DNA from 2 places in the Thaumasiovibrio subtropicus genome. Region 2 is predicted to be linked to the other one. Evidence: riboswitches for the same ligand, from Rfam matches in the RefSeq annotation. Region 2 holds a riboswitch; the other holds the start of a gene.

Region 1 (8,881 bases), on a different replicon from region 2:
CGCAATACTAACACTCGCCCTTTTAGCCGTCGTGATTGCAGACAATATGCGCTTTAGTACCTTAGAGCAAAATATGAATCGCTATACGGAAGTCTATTTACCAGCGGTTTCTGCGGTATTGAATGGAGACAGAGATCTTTATCAAGTACGGGTCGCATTAGTGAAATATGTGAGCCATGACGCCAAGCATCGGCCACAATTGAAAGAGACGATTGCTGACAATGCCCAGCAAGCGAGTGATCGATTCATTTCATTTCGGCAGCTAATGCGTGACTACCCGGACATTCAACAATCAGCACAGGGCTTTGAGCAGGCGTTTTCGCGTTGGAATAATTCCGTAGATCAAGTGCTAACCTTGAGCAATGATGGCGATAAAGAGGGCGCGCTTGCCATTCTGGATGGGGAAGGGCTAGCGGCTTTTAGTGCGTTGCGTGATGTGTTTGACGTGTCGGGTGAGTTGGCAATGGGTAAAGCGACATTGTTGAAAGAGCAAGCCGCAGCGACGAATCAACAGCAAAAGACCATCGGCTGGGTTGTGTTGGTGTCGACATTGGCGATCTCGTTAATCGTGGCTTTTGTGAGTCAACGTATTTTGGTGACAAGGATTACTGAAGTAACAGAGCGGATAGAGGAGATCAGCTCGGATGAAGGCGATCTTACTGCGCAGATAAAGGTGTCAGAAAATGACGAAATTGGTGATCTAGCCAAAGCATTCAATCATTTTGTACAAGGGTTGGGTGAGGTTGTGCATCGCATCGATGCAGATGTCGATGCTTTACAGCGTAAAAGCGAAGTACTGGATGAGTCTGCGTTGAAGACGTCTCAAGTTGCCGTTTCACAGAGTACCTCTTCAGATACGATTTTGAGTGCTGTCCATCAAATGAGTTTGGCAACGAAAGAGATGGCCGATAATGCCAGCGAAGGCGCAGCATTGACGACAGAAGCTATCGCCCATGCGAATGAAGGCATCGGCTCATTGACTCAAGCGGTAGCGCGGATTGAAGAGCTTTATCAAACCATTGAGACGACATCTTCCGATGCGCGTCATCTCGCGGAAGAATCGACAAACATTGCCAGTGTGCTAGAGGTAATTCGTGGTATCGCGGAGCAAACTAACTTGCTTGCCCTTAATGCTGCGATTGAAGCAGCGCGCGCGGGTGAAAAAGGACGTGGTTTTGCGGTTGTCGCTGATGAAGTGCGTAATCTTGCGCAAAAGACGCAAGATTCGACGGATTCAATTGAAACCATGATCGCGACGATTCAGCAGTCGGTAACCAATGTGGTGAGTAAGATAGATGATGGCTTTGACAAGGTGTCTACCTCGGTCGAGTTGTCGAAGCAGACCGAAACGACCTTGATTGAAACCAGCGAGCTGCTAACAAAGGTCAATGATATGTCTATTCAAGCTGCTTCGGCGACGGAGCAACAGACCGCGGCCGCTGCCGATATTAAGGAGAACCTAGTGCAGTTGAACTCGCAGGTTCAGACCAATCGCAGCGTGGCTGAACATACCCATTTAACCGCGGAAGAGGTGCGTCAATTGGCGGCGAATATTGCGGGAGGCATCAGCCGTTTTAGTGCCGCTTAGCCGTTGTTTAACAGTGAGGTTCATCACAAGGCCGTTGTGATGAACCTCACAGGCGCGAACATTCGCGAAAATGGGCGTTTTTTCGCTGAGCAAGTCATCAAGAGGCTGCTGAGCATCATTTCTTTTCTTGTCTAAGTCGTTTAACGTGTCGCCTTGTTTTACTGGCATTGCTTCCTTGTCCAATTTCTTACTTTTCTGACGCCTTTTCTGAGTTGTTCAATGTGTTTAATCGCGTCCATTGGAAATAAGTCGCTGAAAAATGGCCGGGATGGTTTTGAATCCTGTTTCATTAAAGCTGGGCATCGCATTGTCGAGTCTTTTTACTCTTGCAACTGAGACAGTGTTGCACCCTTTTGTCCTTGATATCTCACGGTTAAGAAGCCACTTTTTTCGCATCTTGAAGAATGAAACACCCTGCTAAGTTGATGTTGGCTGACGCAATTAAGCAGTAAAGGGCGCTGTAATGAGTTCACATTGGGATCATCTATCTCCGTTTCATCTTCGATTTCTATTTCCATTCATCATTGTCACTATTTTGATCAATGCCTTGATGCTTGTGGTGCCAGTTTTCAGCCTTCAAGTCTTTGACCGTGTGTTGTCGAGTGAAAGTGTCGCCACCCTAAAAGCTTTGCTAGTGATTACACTCTTTCTTCTTTTAATCCAGGGGGTGTTAAGCGCGCTGCGCGACCATCTCGCGCAACGCAATGCACTGCGGTTTGAGGTCAATATGAGTGATGCGCTTTACCGAGAGATGCTAGGAACAGAAAAGCATAAGCGCGGGTTGTTGAATGACTTACATGAAACGCGATCAGTCTTAATGTCATCGGCATTTATTAGCGCGTTCGACCTACCGTTTGCCCCCGTGTTTTTAGTGATATTGCAGCTTCTCCACCCGGTATTAGGCGCCATCGGCTTGGTATCTGTGGTTGTCATTCTGGTTATGACTTTGCTTACCGCTTGGCTGCAGCGTGATCACCACCTCGCATTGCAGCTAAGCCAAGGTGAAGTGCGTCAATATCAAGAGGAGATGTTGGCACAAAGTGATAACGTCCGCGTGCAAGGCATGCGTGATGCAGTATTGGCAACGTGGCTAAGCAAATCGCAAATGACACTTTGGTATCTCGCGGCGTTATCTGCCAGTCACGCTAACATGCAAGCGTTTAATCGCGGGTTACGGATGGTAATGCAGGTCGTTGTGATGGCGGCAGGTGCACTATTGGTTATTCAAGGAGAGCTGGGCGCCGGCGGTATGATTGCGGCCTCTATCCTACTTGGGCGATTGTTACAGCCTTTTGAGCAACTCATTTCGGGGTATCGGAGTTTGCGGACAGGCTATAAGGCCTATTGTCGCGTCAAGGTTGGGTTTTTTACGCAATCCTCAGAAGCGGACAAGGTGATGATGCCCGATCCACAAGGGCAGTTAGTGTTAAATAAGGTGACTTGGCTGTGTGAGAAGAGCCAGCGCACCTTATTAAGCAATATTCAGTTTCGCTTAGAGGCGAGTCACTGTTTAGGTTTAGTTGGGCCCTCAGGTGCAGGGAAATCTTCGTTATGTGATTTAATTGCGGGTGTCACCCGAGCAACGCGAGGGGAAGTTCGTCTCGATGGCGGGCAAATTGAAAACTGGCCGGAGTCGCAGCGCACAACCGTCGTCGGCTATCTACCGCAACACATACAGTTTATTGCCGCTTCTATCGCTGACAATATTAGCCACCTTTCTCGAGGGAAAGGGGAGGATGTTCAGTTGATAGAGGCCGCTCAACGGGCTGGTGCGCATGAACTGATTTGTCAGTTGCCGCAGGGTTATGACACGGTGATTGGCGAAGGGGGGTATCCGTTATCCGGTGGACAAAGGCAGAAGATTGCACTGGCGCGCGCGATTTATTTTAAGCCTCGCTTGCTGATTTTAGATGAGCCTGATGCTTACCTTGACACAGACGGTGAAGCCCAGTTAGTGCAGCTTCTTTCTTGGTGTAAACAGCAAGGAATGACAGTTATCGTTGTGACGCACAAGTCAGCATTGTTGCGTCTTGCAGATTGGGCCATTTTGTTACAGCAAGGCCAAATTGCAAAAGCGGGCACAGTACAACATGTTTGTGGTCGCTTACAACCGCAAAGAGGCGGGTCTGTCAATTCGTCTAAGTCCTCTCAGCCTTCGCAAAACCAAGGAGCATGAGATGCTGCGTTTACTTACCTCACAGCTCTCGGCCGAGCAACGCGAATTAGGTGATGGGCGAGTGCTAATGTTGGGCCTAGGCCGATTGCAGGCGTCGTTATTGCTTTTTGTCTTATTACTTTTGATAGGCCTATTGGGGTGGGCAAACCTTGCAGTGATCGAAGCTGCGGCTGTTGCAAGGGGGAAAGTGACGGTTGAAAGCCGCCCTAAAACCATTCAGCACTTAGAAGGCGGGATTGTTCGCCAAATTTGGATTAATGATGGCCAGTATGTCGAAGCCGGGGATCGGCTTATCTCCTTAGAATCGGCTGCGGCTCGCTCTCAGTTGAATCGGATGGTGGCACGATGGCAAAGCCATCTCGCCAGAGCCAATCGTTTACAGGCTGAGTTGGCAGGAGCAGAAACCATTCTGTTTTCTGATGCGTTATTAAAGCAGCAAGCGGATGCGCGTGTTGCGGTACTCATGCAAACCCAGCAACAACTTATGATGCAACGAATGGCGCTGTTTAAAGGTGAGCGGGCCTTACTTGATCAAGAGGCCAGCAATCACCTCAGCCGTCAAAAGGCATTGCACAGCAAACTCGCTGCTGATCAAAAAAGTCTTCACTACTTGCAGCAGCAAATCGCGATGCATCTTACGTTACTGGCACAAGGTAGTACGTCGAAGTCACGTCTGCTTGATTTAAAGCGAGAAGCAGCGCGCTTAGCCTCGGTAATCGCAGAGACAAACACTGACATTGTCACCGCAGAGGGCGACTTGGCAGAAACCAAACTCCATCTCGCCAATATTCACCATGATCAAACGCAACGTATCGCAGAAGAAATGCAGCAGGTTGAAGCGGCGCTCTACGAATTGGAAGAGACGATGTTAGAGGCGGAAGACCGATTGAGCCGTATCGATATCGTTGCGCCGCAATCTGGCCGAGTTGCAGACCTTAAGGTGTTATCGTCTGGCGAAGTGATCGCGCCGGGGCAGCCCTTGTTACAGATTGTGCCACAGCAAGAAGCGTTTATCGTTGAAGCCTTTGCTTCCCCGCAAGATATTGATGTGATTCAACAAGGGATGAAAACGCGTGTCCGATTAACCGCATTAGATCAACGCACTGCCCTCCCCATTAACGGCGAAGTGATCCATGTCGCCGCCAACCAGACCGAACAAGATAACGAGCAAGCGGGCTATCTCATTAAGGTACGGCTTTTTAAGGAAGAGATTGATACAGAGGTTCATCGTGCTTTGTATCAAGGTATGCCAGCTGAAGTCATGGTGCTACTGGGTAATCGTACCCCAATGGACTACTTGCTCGACCCTCTCTATGTCACCGCTTACAAAGCGATGCGAGAGCACTAGGAAGAGTGAAGGCCAAACCCATCGCGAGGTGGGGACGGAAAACCACGGGTCTCAACGGGTGAGACAGCCGGGCTATCTCTTGTGACCATGAAAACTGAGGAAATACACATGGCTGCAGAAGACATCAAAGGCACAAACCAAGACGATCAACTGACTGGTACAAGTCAGGGCGAGTTTATTCACGGCTATGACGGTGACGACATCATCAATGCTGGTGGTGGAAATGATGAGATTCACGGCGGGAAAGGCGATGACGATATTCGTGCCGGGCGTGGCGACGACTTTATTGCGACTGGAAGAGGTTCTGATGAAGTGCGTGGTGGTGCTGGTAATGACATTATCGAGGCTTGGAATCACACGTTGGACGCGGGTGATGAGCCGGGCGAGTTTGATAATAGTTTAGGCATCGCGAAACAAAAAGATATTGAAGCGTTAGGCGGCATGTCGTGCATTGATGACGCGATTGCCGGGGGACGTGGTAGTGACTACATCGAAGGTGGTGCAGGCAACGATATCATATACGGTGGGGGCGGCCCTCAAACACTTGGCGAAAACTTATTCGTTAACGGTGATTTTGAAAACCGTGCAGCAACGGGGACAGTGTTTAACCCACATGGTCATCGATGGGCGACATATGATGAAATCGAAGGTTGGGCCGCGACTGACTTTGACGCCAGTACCGATGATGGGCTCATTGAACTGCAATATACCCGCGTTGGCGGCGCGCCAACGACGGGCGCGAATGCCGAACCGAGCAACACGGTACTGGAGTTAGATGCTCACCGCGACCCCGGCTCTGAAGGGGTTTCAAATGCGTCCGTAGGTCAAGCGATTACGGTCGAGAGTACCGGAAAGTACCGCTTTGAGTTTGACTATGCCGGGCGTAATCGAGGTAATCAAGAGAATGCTTCAGAAACCAGCGAGTTTTCGGTGATTGTGGATGGTGAAGTGATCATGACGTTCAATCCCGAAAACCAATGGTCGCACTTTGAAATCGATTTACAACTTGATGCAGGGACACATGAGATTGTTTTTCAAGCCGGAGGCGTTGAGGATACCTACGGTGCGCTGATTGATAACGTCAGCCTAAGAGAAGTCAAAAAGGACGATATTTTAATTGGCGACAATGGCCCGGATTCGGATCTCGCCCACAGTGCAGGTAACGATTTGATGCGCGGCGGTGATGGTGACGACGTGATGATTGGTGACCATTTTGACGCTTACAGTTACAACGAAAACAGGGGTGAGTTTGAGCTTGATTTTGCAAATGGGCAAGCGGCGGTGATGCCTGCTCAGAATACGGCGGGCAGTTTGCCAGTCTCGGTTACTACGGGTGAGCATAGTATGGGCGCACAGGTTGCCATTTCTCGACCCTATGACGGAGCGAGCGGTGACACAGAAATTGGGACGTGGACGGCATACCGTGATGGCGTCAAAGTCGCTGAAGGGACGTTTACCGCCGAGGATCTCGCGACAGGGATACAGCCGAGGGTCTCGCCCATCCTCGATGTCTTGGGCATGTTTGAGATTGGTCCGGAGCAAACGGGTTGGAAGGCCTTTGATGAATTGATCTTTGAACCCGCGGCAACAAATACCTTTGATGTAGTCAGTGTCGACACTATCTCATTGAGTGGAGATGGTAATGACATTATGTACGGTGGACGAGGCGATGACGTCGTGTTGGGAGGGGATAATCAACAAGCCGGTGAAATGATCCCCGAGTTTGTAGCGACTGAAGGTCAGTTTGATGTCAATGGGTTTCAAGGCCAAATGACCTTGGCCGTCAACGGGTCAGATGCATGGTATAACAATAGTTTAGGCTATTATCTGCTCGATGAAGAAGGCCAAGTCATGGAAGCAAACGTCGTGTGGAGTAATGTGAAAACCGCCACGGATGCGTTGACGTTAGATTTTGATTGTCATGACGTCGATCAGGTCGGGTTGTTTATTGTACCTAATGGAGGGCGGTTAGGTGTCGGAGAGGGAGCTGTGACGCTGGATGCCGAAACGGGATCATTGAGTTCGAATGGACAGACATTTACGGCGTTGCTCTCAGAGCCGAGCCATGTTCAGAATGTGGTTAATGGCAACCAAATCGTCCTGAATTGGAATGACAATACCAGTGGGGACCCGTTCCCGAATGACTACGACTTCAATGACGTGCAAACAACAGTGACCTTTGATTCCGTGTCTACACCCCAAGAAACGCTTTATGGTCGAAAAGGGGATGATTGGTTAGATGGTGGTGCCGGTGATGATTTGGTTGTGGGCAATCGCGGTGACGATACCCTGATTGGTGGCACGGGTAATGACACGTTAAAAGGCGGGTTAGGAAACGATTTGTTGGTTGGTGGAAACGGTATCGACCGGGTCTATGGTGCGAAAGGCAATGATACGTTAGTTATTTCTGGTGATGATGCCACTACGGACATCTTACACGGTGGGAAAGGTTTTGACGCCTTGGTGAGTGCTGAGTTTGCTTCAGGGCTGGAAGCGGAGGGGTTAAACGTTGATATGACAGCCAGCAATATCCATCGGATTGAAGCGGTTGTCGGTTCCGCGGCCAGTGATGATAGTGTCACGCTGAGTCTCGATAAAATAGCCAAGCAGTCTGATGATGTTTTTGGCTTGAACGCCACAGATAATGGGACGTTTTTTGTCATTGGTGTTGAAGAGGTCAATCTAGACCTTGCTGGTTGGTGTGCGCATGGTGAAAATGCGTTACAAGCGAATAGCTTAGATGACGCGCTATTGGCGCAGTTAGGCATTGATAGCGGTGATACCCTTTATGAATATACCTTTACTGATGCAATGTCAGGTGAAACAGTCTTGATCTATAGCGATGAGACGGGGTTGTTTGATTCTGGCTCTCCAATGTAAAAAGGGAATACTGAGACGATAACGATAACAACCAGCTGTAAACAGGTTGTCTCCGGCTATTGCGCCAGTGTTTATACTGGCGCTTTTTTGGGGGCCTTTATGGCTCGACCTTGTGAGTGGGATGACTTTGGACTGCCATTTCGACGGCTGCTTGGGCATGGATTGCTGTCGTATCATAGAGAGGTACCGTGGTATCTGCTTGTTGTACTAGCAAAGCAATTTCTGTGCAACCCAAGATCACTGCTTCCGCACCTGCTGCTTTTAATGCTTCGATGATGGCTAAATACGCCTGTTTGGAGTTTTCACGTACTTCGCCTTGGCAGAGTTCATTGTAAATGACATTGTGTACCGTCTCTCTGGCGGACCTGTCTGGTACGATCACGTCAATACCAAAATGCTGTTCAATCCTTTCGCGGTAGAAAGCTTGTTCCATGGTAAATCGGGTGCCGAGTAAGCCCACTTTTGTAATGCCATTCTGCTGTAAGCGTTCCCCGGTGGCGTCAGCAATGTGCAGTAGCGGGATATGAATAGCGGCTTCGATGTCTGGGGCGACTTTATGCATCGTATTGGTGCAAATGAGCAAGAAATCGGCACCGCCTGCTTCAACGGATTGTGCCGCTTTACAAAGGATTTTCGCTGTTTCATCCCATTCGCCAGCATGCTGTAGACGTTCTATCTCTTGGAAATCGACGCTATACATGCAGATCTTGGCGGAGTGTAATTGACCTAAAGACGCTTTCACCCCGCGGTTTAGTGCTTGATAGTAGCTTACTGTCGACTCCCAACTCATTCCTCCCAGCAACCCTATTGTCTTCATTTGCACCTTCTCCTCATTGCATTGTGTCGGTCCGGGCAATTGGCGAAGCAGGTTGTTCGCGTGCTTTGTCCG
Region 2 (8,881 bases):
GCTTGCGACAGTTCCGATGCACCGATATCGAGTGTCATAGTGTTTGGATCACCATAAGTATCGATAGCGCCGACTTTCTCATTCAAGGGGCCATACCATGCGCCTTCTTGGAGCCGCACTACACCCGGTGGATAGTCATCCGACACCACTGCACCTACTAGAGCTTGGCCGCGATCGTTGTAGATGCGGACTAAATCCCCATCAGCAATACCGCGTGCTTTCGCATCTTCTGGGCTCATGTATAGCGGTTCACGTCCTTGTACGGCATAGGTTGCTCTAAACTCTTCCGACTCGCACATTTGTGAGTGTAAGCGCTTATCTGGATGGCAAGATTGTAACCAAAGCGGGTAGACATCTGATTTTGGACCACCGTGAGAGCGTTCTGCTTTTTCAAACCACATCGGATGGCCACGACACTCTTGATAGCCCATGCGATCGATAGTGCGGCTAAAAATCTCAATAAAGCCTGACGGAGTGCCGAGTGGTGCTATTTCAGGATCTTCACGGAAATCAGCATGGCGAATATAATCAGAACCCTGCCCAAATTCGACCAAGCCAGCTGCCCAGAACTCATCGAATTCGGGCATAGCAAACTTGCCTTTATTGGCTTCACGGCATTCGTTGTAAAGCATCTTGACCCAGTCCATCTCGTCCATGCCGCGGGTATACGCTTTATGTTGTCCCCATCGACGAGTGAGCTCAGTGAAAATTTCGAAGTCTGTCTTTGAGTGATAAAGTGGGTCGACCAGTTTATGCATGGCCAGAATCCCACTGGCTGAATATGCACCGTAGAGATCGATATCGTTGCGCTCAAATTGTGTACATGCAGGCAATACGATGTCTGAGAATCGGCATGTCGCTGTCCAGCAATAGTCGATGCTTACCACCGTATGCAGTTTTTTGAACGCTTCTTTCATCCGGTTACGGTCTTGGTGATGGTGCCAAGGGTTATTGCCACTGAATACCATCATTTTGATATCAGGGTAGGTGACGGTTGCTCCGTTATAGTTGATTTTTTTGCCCGGTTCGAGCAGCGCATCGACCCAACGCGCGACGGGAATTGTGCTGCTGTAGCCGTTGTAGTCTTTATTATCATGTTTAGGCTTCATGCCGGGGTCGAGGTTTCTTGGAAATCCGCCAGGACCTGCTGCGCCCGTGGGAGGGATCCCAATACCGCTGTAGTGGTGTGCATAAGAGACACCGCCGCCGGGTTTACCGATTTGGCCAAGCATAGCGGCGACAACGGCACCCATCCAGTAGGGCTGCTCGCCATGCTGCTGACGTTGTATTGACCAGCCAAAGATAATTTGCGTGCGGTTATTGGCCATTAAGCGTGCATAGTCGCGAATAGTGTCAGCATCTATGCCACAAATAGCGGCCGCCCATTCGGGTGTCTTTTCTGTCTCATCTGCGGCGGTACCCAATAAATAGGGCAGGAAGTCATCAAAACCTAATGCGTAAGTGTTGATAAAGTCCTTGTCGTAAAGGTCTTCTTTGTAAAGTGTATGCGCAACGCCAAGCATGAAGGGCACATCGGTTTGCGGATTAATGTACTGATGCTCGCAGTCTAAGAAGTTCTGTGTTTTGGTCTTTACAGGGTCTATGGAGATAACGCGGATCTTTTTGTCGGCGAGGTTCTGCTTGAGTTGTTCGTAGTAGGCATAGGATTCATGGGTTTCACACTGCCAGCCGACTTGGGTGTTCTTGACTGGGTCATTCGCCCAGAGGATAAGTACATCGGTATGCGCAAAGATTTTAGGCCAAGAAGTTTGTTGGGCATAGACTTCGGTTGAGCCAAGGATGTAGGGGAGAATGGTTTGCCCTGCGCCTGTTGAGTAGTCGCCAACCTTGGTTAAAAAGTGGCCATGCATACCGACTGCACGTTGCATATGGCTTGTGCAACTGTGGAATTGTCCGGTTTGTCGCCAGCCTGTTTGCCCAGCATGTAACGCCCAAGGTCCGAAGTTAGTTTGTACATATTCGAGTTCTCGATAGAAAAGATCGAGTGCTTCATCCCAAGTGACCCGAACGAAACGGTTGTCGCCACGTGTGTCGCTGCTGTAGCGATGTTTCTTGAGCCAATTGAGGCGAACCATTGGGTAACGCACCCTTGAAGGGTTGTAGATCACCCCTTTGATACCGTTGATCATATCAGTGGGGTGTTTATCGAATGCTAATGGTTCAATCTCTTGCACTTTACCTGCGTAAACGCGTGCTCTAAATGCACCGAAGTGAGAACCGGATGTTTTCCATGTGCCTAGCGTGGCGTCTTCCTCTGCGTTGGCAAGTGGCGCAACTAAGCTAGGGCCGATAGCAGCTGCAACGCCTGTGGTCGCTAAGCCTCTGAGAAACTCACGTCGACTTACTGTCATCATTTCCTACCTTACTCAGTGATGATCTGAGAAATCTGAAGAATGTTTTTGTAGATATTTCAGTACTAATGCTTCACTGTCCGCGTCAAGATTGACGAACGACAACATGCCATTAAACATGCCAGGCCATGCATTGGTACTAAAGTGAGCGGGTGCGGGCTGCGTGTGACAGATACTGCAGTTGGTCACATAAGATTCATCGGCTTTTGCCCACAGTGCATCAGGCGATGAGAGGAAAGAGTCTTTCTCTGCCCAAAGTGTTGCTGTGACGCGTTCCCAACCAAGGCCTGTGAGGTCATCTTCTTTTTGCTCGAAGACTTGGATAATGTCGTCGTTGGCCGCTGCTTCTTTGGTGAGTGCGGCTGAGGGTATGTTTAACCCAAAATCTTCGTTTATCACACGACCAAAACCTTTGGTTTTTCGCCACCCTTCTATATTGAACTGAATCGCATTGCCTTGTTCAGCAATGACGGTAATTTTGGTTGCGGGATTGAGTAGGCCACCTTCTGTGGTTAGATTGGCGTCTTCATAAATGTTGAGGTGACGGACACTGTAGTAACTTTCACCCACGCTGTAGCGGGTGCTATGTGATTGCTGCACTAGTTCGCCTATCATACCGCCAGAGCTTTCCATCCCTTCCGGCAGCTTGTGAGCAATGCCTTTATGGCAATCGATACAGCTTTGGTCTCTTTCCGCGGCTTGCTCCATTTGAATGCGCGCGGTATCCGACATTTGGTCCCAATTCATACTGGCGTAACTGTGGCAATTTTTACACTCTAACGAACCGTTAGCCGAAAGGCGTTCCCATTCATGTTGGGCGAGTACTAAGCGGCGGTCTTCAAATTTTTCCACTGTGCTGATGCTGCCCGCAAACCAAGCGAAGACTTCTTTGCTGGCTTGTACTTTACGGGCGATTTTATCTGTCCAATTGTGCGGAACATGGCAATCGGGACAGGTGGCTCTGACACCAGAATGATTTGACCAGTGAACGGTTTGCTGCAATTCAGTGTATACAAGATCATTCTCAGGTTTGTTATGGCATGAGATGCAAAATTCTTCGGTATTGGTTGCTTCTAGCGCAGTATTAAAGCCGCCCCAGAAAATAATGCCGGCAACGAATCCGCCTAAGCAAAGCACGCCTAGGCTAATGCTTGTCGCAGGGCGTCGAAATGTCCGCCACATCGCGGAGAGAAGCTTTTTCATAGTGGCCTCGCTGATAAAAAAGCGTGGTTATAGAAAGTCAGTAAGCGTTTGAGATGGTTTGTTAGCCGTGGCCGGGCGGACCCCAGAAAAAGATCTGCATCATCCAGATGAAGAAGCCGTATCCGCCAACGATGATGACCGAAAGGATAGGGAAGAGAAAAATGACAATGAATAGAAAGGTTTTCCACTCATCACTGCGTTGCGACGTTGTTGTTGTATTGTTGTCCATGACATTGCCCACCTGAGTGCCATGAATGGAGTATAGACCCTGTACTTGGTCATGGCGGGCTGAAAAGTAAAAAGGCCGACTTTCAATAGAAAGTCAGCCTTCTCAGAATTTGTTGGCATTTAGCCTTATAAAGTCGTCATCCACCGAGCTTTGACAGGAGCTCTTGACGTCGGTCTTCGGTAACGACAGACCAATGTTTCCCTGTGATTGCGCCCTCCAATGCCCAAAGTAATTCGACGTTTAGCGATTCGCCTTGCGTGTCTTGCAGTTGTCTGAATGCCTGTAAAGCGCCTTTTTCTACGAGCTCTTCAACAGTGGTAATACCCGCTTTTTTCAGCATTCGTTCGTTTGCCAATCTCAGATTGGGTAAATCTTTGATTCGGTCAGGCAACTTCGCCTTTTTTGCCTCTTGATCCTTTTTATCCTCTTGCGCTGCGGTGAGTGCGAGGGATGCTTGAGAGATGATCTGATCTTCGTCATCCCACCAGGTGTCAGGTATTGCATAATACTTAGTGACAACCGGGAACCCACGCTTTTTGTAAACGTAAGGCTGGAATTGACTCTCCTTGAACTGACGCTCGTTACTGGCGTTAGCACGTAGGTGAAGTTTATCGTTTACAACAAGTGCGAACATGGTTTCGCCTAAGAAAAGGCCAAAACCGCCAAACATTGAACGCGACTTAATTGTCCCAAAACGACTGAGTAACTTTATTGAAGTTTTTAGTACTGGTTTGTCCATGCTACATCTCGGTGATTATGTGAATAGGTCACCACTAATCAGAGCTAGGAACCAAGAATAGACCAGCTGCAGTTCCTGAATGTCAACGCTCTGTCAACTTCCGTGTGTACAACTAGTTTTTCCATCGGCAACCCCGCTACCATTTACCAGATTCGTTAAAAATCTTGTATTTAGGCCGGAAGCTTTGCGTCCCAATCTTTCGAATGGTTTGCCCTGTTCGTGACAATATTTAGCTTATATCAATATAGGTTTTGATCTTCGTCCCAATAAAAACGTGATATTGGTACCATAATTTTGACGGGAAATTTGATAAGTGCAGAACAGAATATTGGCGTATTTGCATAAAAGGCAAAAAAATGCCCGCTTGTTCTCAAAGCAGGCATTTATAAAAAGATGATGAATTTATTTCATACGTTTTACAGACTTACGTACTACCAATTCGGGCTCCATGACGAATAATTGGCTATCGTGTTCTTTATCTTTAATTCTCGCCATCAGTAACTCGACTGCCTTTTTACCTAAACGGTGCTTAGGCTGGTGAATTGTCGTTAAAGGTGGTGAAAAGTAAGGAGATAAATCAATGTTGTCATAGCCAATCACCGAAATATCGTCTGGTACACTAATACCTGCCTGCTCAAACGTACTGATTAACGCCATCGCCATAATGTCATTGAAGCAGAAGATAGCAGTAGGGCGTTGATCCATTGCGATGAAATCTTGCGCCGCTTTCACTGCCGTTTCGCACTCAAAGTCGCCTTCGATAATCCAATCTTGATTGATAGGCAAGTTCGCCTCTTGCATCGCGGCACTGAATCCTTTCATGCGCTCGACACAGGTATTGCGCTGCAAATGGCCTGACACACAACCAATCTCTTGGTGGCCATTGTCGATGAAGTGACGCGTGGCGAGATACGCCCCTTTCTCTGCGTTATCGCGAATCTTATCTGTGGTAACAGATTCTGGTCCCCAGTCCATAATGACCATCGGTAGATCTTTTTGACGATTGAGAATGGCAAGTAGTTCGTCATCAAGATCTGAGCACATGACGAGAAGACCATCGACGCGTTTTTCAGCTAACATGCGTAGGTAATCACGCTGTTTGTTAAAGTTGCCTTCGGTATTACATAGAATCAGTGTGTAGCCGGCTTTGTAGCAATACTCTTCAACGCCGTGAACCACCTCGGCAAAGAAAGGGTTGTTAGATTTGGTTACTAACATGCCAATAGTGCGGGTAGAGTTACACTTCAAACTACGCGCAACGGCACTTGGCGCATAGTTGAGTTCGTCGATTGCTTCCCACACTTTTTTCTGCGTAGCTTCTGCGACGAATCGAGTTTTGTTGATTACGTGCGAGACAGTCGTCGTTGAGACGCCAGCCATGCGCGCAACATCTTTAATGGTTGCCATTTTTTTCTTCTAATATCGTATCTGCCAGCAGTACGCATCGCTGGCTATTATTGAGTGGTTGCGTGTAAACGGTCACAGCAACATTTCATTATGTAATCGCTTGCGTTCACATTCTACTGAGTAAGGACGATAGTGCAATCTTTATGAAATGATATACGGAATTTTAGCGCGACATTGTGATATCAGGGGTACCACTTGCGGCATTTCTCACCACTTGTCTACGTGTTTATCACTATTCAGCACTATGGGTTTACGAATTGCTTGGGTAGTTTATACGCTCGATGCAATCCCATCTCGAGTTACTGGCCGTATTTGCAGTCTGTGTCATTAAATAACATCATGGTGTAGTGTGGTGCCTTTGATACTGTTCAATACAGTAACTTAAGTCGTATATCAAAAAAGCTTGAAGCAGTTCTGCACTGGTTGCATAAAAACCAAAGCGGTCATTTTGACTAACGCGATCGACAAACTGGGGGACCCATTTGACGAGGTAACGCTGGATAATGTCGATTTGATCATTGAGGTGTCTCGCAATTTGCTGGTCGCTTTCATGTTTATTCATATTAATGATTAAGTTACCAACAAAGTCGAGAATAATCGCAATGTGATCTGCGGGTTCATTATGTTGCGCATCTAAACCGATTTGATGTTCTATCAGTAGTGCGCGAATTTCTTGTGCGGTTTCGCCGTGGGTTAATTTATCTTGGCTTAAATAGACTGAGGCATAAGGTATTGCACTGGCGCGATCACCTGTTAGAAATAAACTACAAAAATCTGCGGCAAGCTCTAATTGTACATCTTCTCGGGAATTTAACCGGGTGAGGGCATGAGAGAAATGTTCTGAGGCATCTTGTAGCTCTTCTGCTTCTGACAACTGCTGAATAAAAGCAAGAAACTGTGGACTCATATAATGCTGCAGTTGTTTCTCTGTTAGTTCAGTAAAAAACAAAGAAGAAAACCACCAGTACATTTGGGCACGGTTTTCATTAATCAATGGGTCGTTCATAGCCACATCTACACTCTGCATAACACACTGAAAGTATAGATGCTTTTTAAGGAGAGCAAAAAGAAGATGCTTATTTGAATATACTCAAGTCACCTCAAGATGCTTGTTCAGCGCGAGTTTCTAGGTTTGCCATCGCGGCACTGCTTTGAAGGTCTAGTCGACTACATCAAAAAGCAGTAACAAAGGTGGCGAGCCAAAAAACTCGCGCTTTGGGAAGCGACTAGCGCCCCGATTTCTGCGTTAAATGTGTTCGAAAGGGGAAAGCCATTCCGTTACCCCTTTGCCTTGAACTCGCCGCGTTAGTCTGCTTCCTGTTGCTTGCTTCTTAAGCTTTGCCTGTTGAGGCGGCGGTAGTTGATTACTGTCGTGCGTTTATCTGTCTCGCAAGCTCGAGCAATTTAGGCAGGCTAATGATGCTCTGCTTAGCGATATCACTTTGCTCATCAAGGACACATTCAAGAATTTCTTCTGTGGTGAGCGGGTTAGCCAGTACAACCCGGAATACCGTGGTGATGCGACGATCCCAGCGCGCGGGATTGATACGCGTACGAGAGACAAAAGACTTACCAGACTCACGTTGGCGCTTTTGAATGAACTTGGTTAGGTCATTGAGAAGCTCATGTAGGCGAGTCACTTCTTCTTGTGTCCCTTTATCCAGCGCGTGTTGCACCTCGACAGGGACATAGCGATAGGTCAGCAAGCAGAGTTCAGGTCGGGTAACGAGTTCAAACTCAGGACGGCTATCAATTAAGTGAGCAAAATTGTCCGCCATGGTGATACCACGGTCGATCAACATTTCGTAGCCTTGGCGGCTAATAACGTTAAGGCATGCAAAGAGCAGCATAGCCATCCCGCTTCGCGATCCTTCAAGGGTATGGCTACCGAGATCTTTAGAGCCTTTACGCAGAATATACTCGGCGTGATGCTCAATCGAAGCCATGGACGCCGGGTTTTTGAAAATCACCATACCGGCACCCATAGGGACATAAAGCTGTTTGTGAGCATCAATGGTGACGGAATCTGCGCGTTCAATGCCTTTTAACAGGTGGCGATGGTTGTCAGACATTAAGGTAGCGCCACCCCAAGCGGCATCAACGTGAAAATGGCAATCGTGCGCTTGCGCAATATCGGCGAGGGCGTCAAGTGGGTCTATGTTGCCCGTTTCTGTGGTGCCAGCAACCCCGACAATCGCAAAAGGCTTAATATTGTTGGCTTTGAGCTCCGCCAGTTTCTCATTCAGTGCGTCTAGGTCGATACGATTATCGTCATCGGTTTTGACAGGGATAAGGCTGCGACGGCCAATGCCGAGGACATCTGCCGCCTTTTTCAATGAATAGTGACCACGTTCAGAGACCAATACGGCGATATCGTCATAGCCATAGTGGCGCATGGCACGGAACAACCCTTCTTGAGCGACGCCTTGAAAATCGCCGTCAGCCTTTAAGAGGTTATTTCTTGCAACCCAGAGTGCGGTGATGTTCGCAATGGTACCACCAGAACAAAATGCGCCGAGTGAATGTTCCGCGCTGTGCATCCAAGTGTCGTAGAAGTCACTCTGTTGCTGATAGATCAGATTATGTAACATGCCTAACACTTGACGCTCTAGGGGCGTAAAGGCTTTCGAGGTCTCAATCTTCACCAAGTTCTGGTTGAGACCGATCATGATTTTAGATAACGGCATCAGGAAGTAGGGAAGGGCTGATGTCATGTGGCCGATAAAACTGGGCGCAGAGGTATGCACAGATTGCGCCACCAGTTTTTCTAGCAAAAATTCGGTGTGCTCTGAAACGTAGCTCGGGTGTTCAGGAATATCTGCACCACTGAAGTCTTTTTCGATCTCGGCGAGGGGCTTCTCTTTTGCGGCAATGTGGGTGCGCAGAAAGTCGTTAAGGTTCGCAGAGATTTGAGTCTCTATGGAACTGAGT

The links. Region 2 has a riboswitch for cyclic di-GMP ahead of TSUB_RS08360 (TfoX/Sxy family DNA transformation protein). Riboswitches for the same ligand answer to the same signal wherever they lie in the genome.
Region 1: another riboswitch for cyclic di-GMP. It lies ahead of TSUB_RS19130 (calcium-binding protein); the one in region 2 lies ahead of TSUB_RS08360 (TfoX/Sxy family DNA transformation protein).

Annotation. Positions count from the first base shown of each region.
Region 1 covers NZ_AP023055.1:617,862-626,742, forward strand. Annotated here, with positions in the region: gene TSUB_RS19115 (methyl-accepting chemotaxis protein) at 1-1,588, shown strand, start outside; gene TSUB_RS19120 (type I secretion system permease/ATPase) at 2,052-3,764, shown strand; gene TSUB_RS19125 (HlyD family type I secretion periplasmic adaptor subunit) at 3,766-5,112, shown strand; cyclic di-GMP riboswitch class I at 5,114-5,192, shown strand; gene TSUB_RS19130 (calcium-binding protein) at 5,221-7,992, shown strand; gene TSUB_RS19135 (aspartate/glutamate racemase family protein) at 8,090-8,809, opposite strand.
Region 2 covers NZ_AP023054.1:1,849,959-1,858,839, reverse strand. Annotated here, with positions in the region: gene torA (trimethylamine-N-oxide reductase TorA) at 1-2,372, opposite strand, end outside; gene torC (pentaheme c-type cytochrome TorC) at 2,388-3,575, opposite strand; gene torE (trimethylamine N-oxide reductase system protein TorE) at 3,637-3,804, opposite strand; gene TSUB_RS08360 (TfoX/Sxy family DNA transformation protein) at 3,941-4,543, opposite strand; cyclic di-GMP riboswitch class I at 4,667-4,766, opposite strand; gene purR (HTH-type transcriptional repressor PurR) at 4,946-5,950, opposite strand; gene torD (molecular chaperone TorD) at 6,288-6,944, opposite strand; gene panP (pyridoxal-dependent aspartate 1-decarboxylase PanP) at 7,315-8,881, opposite strand, start outside.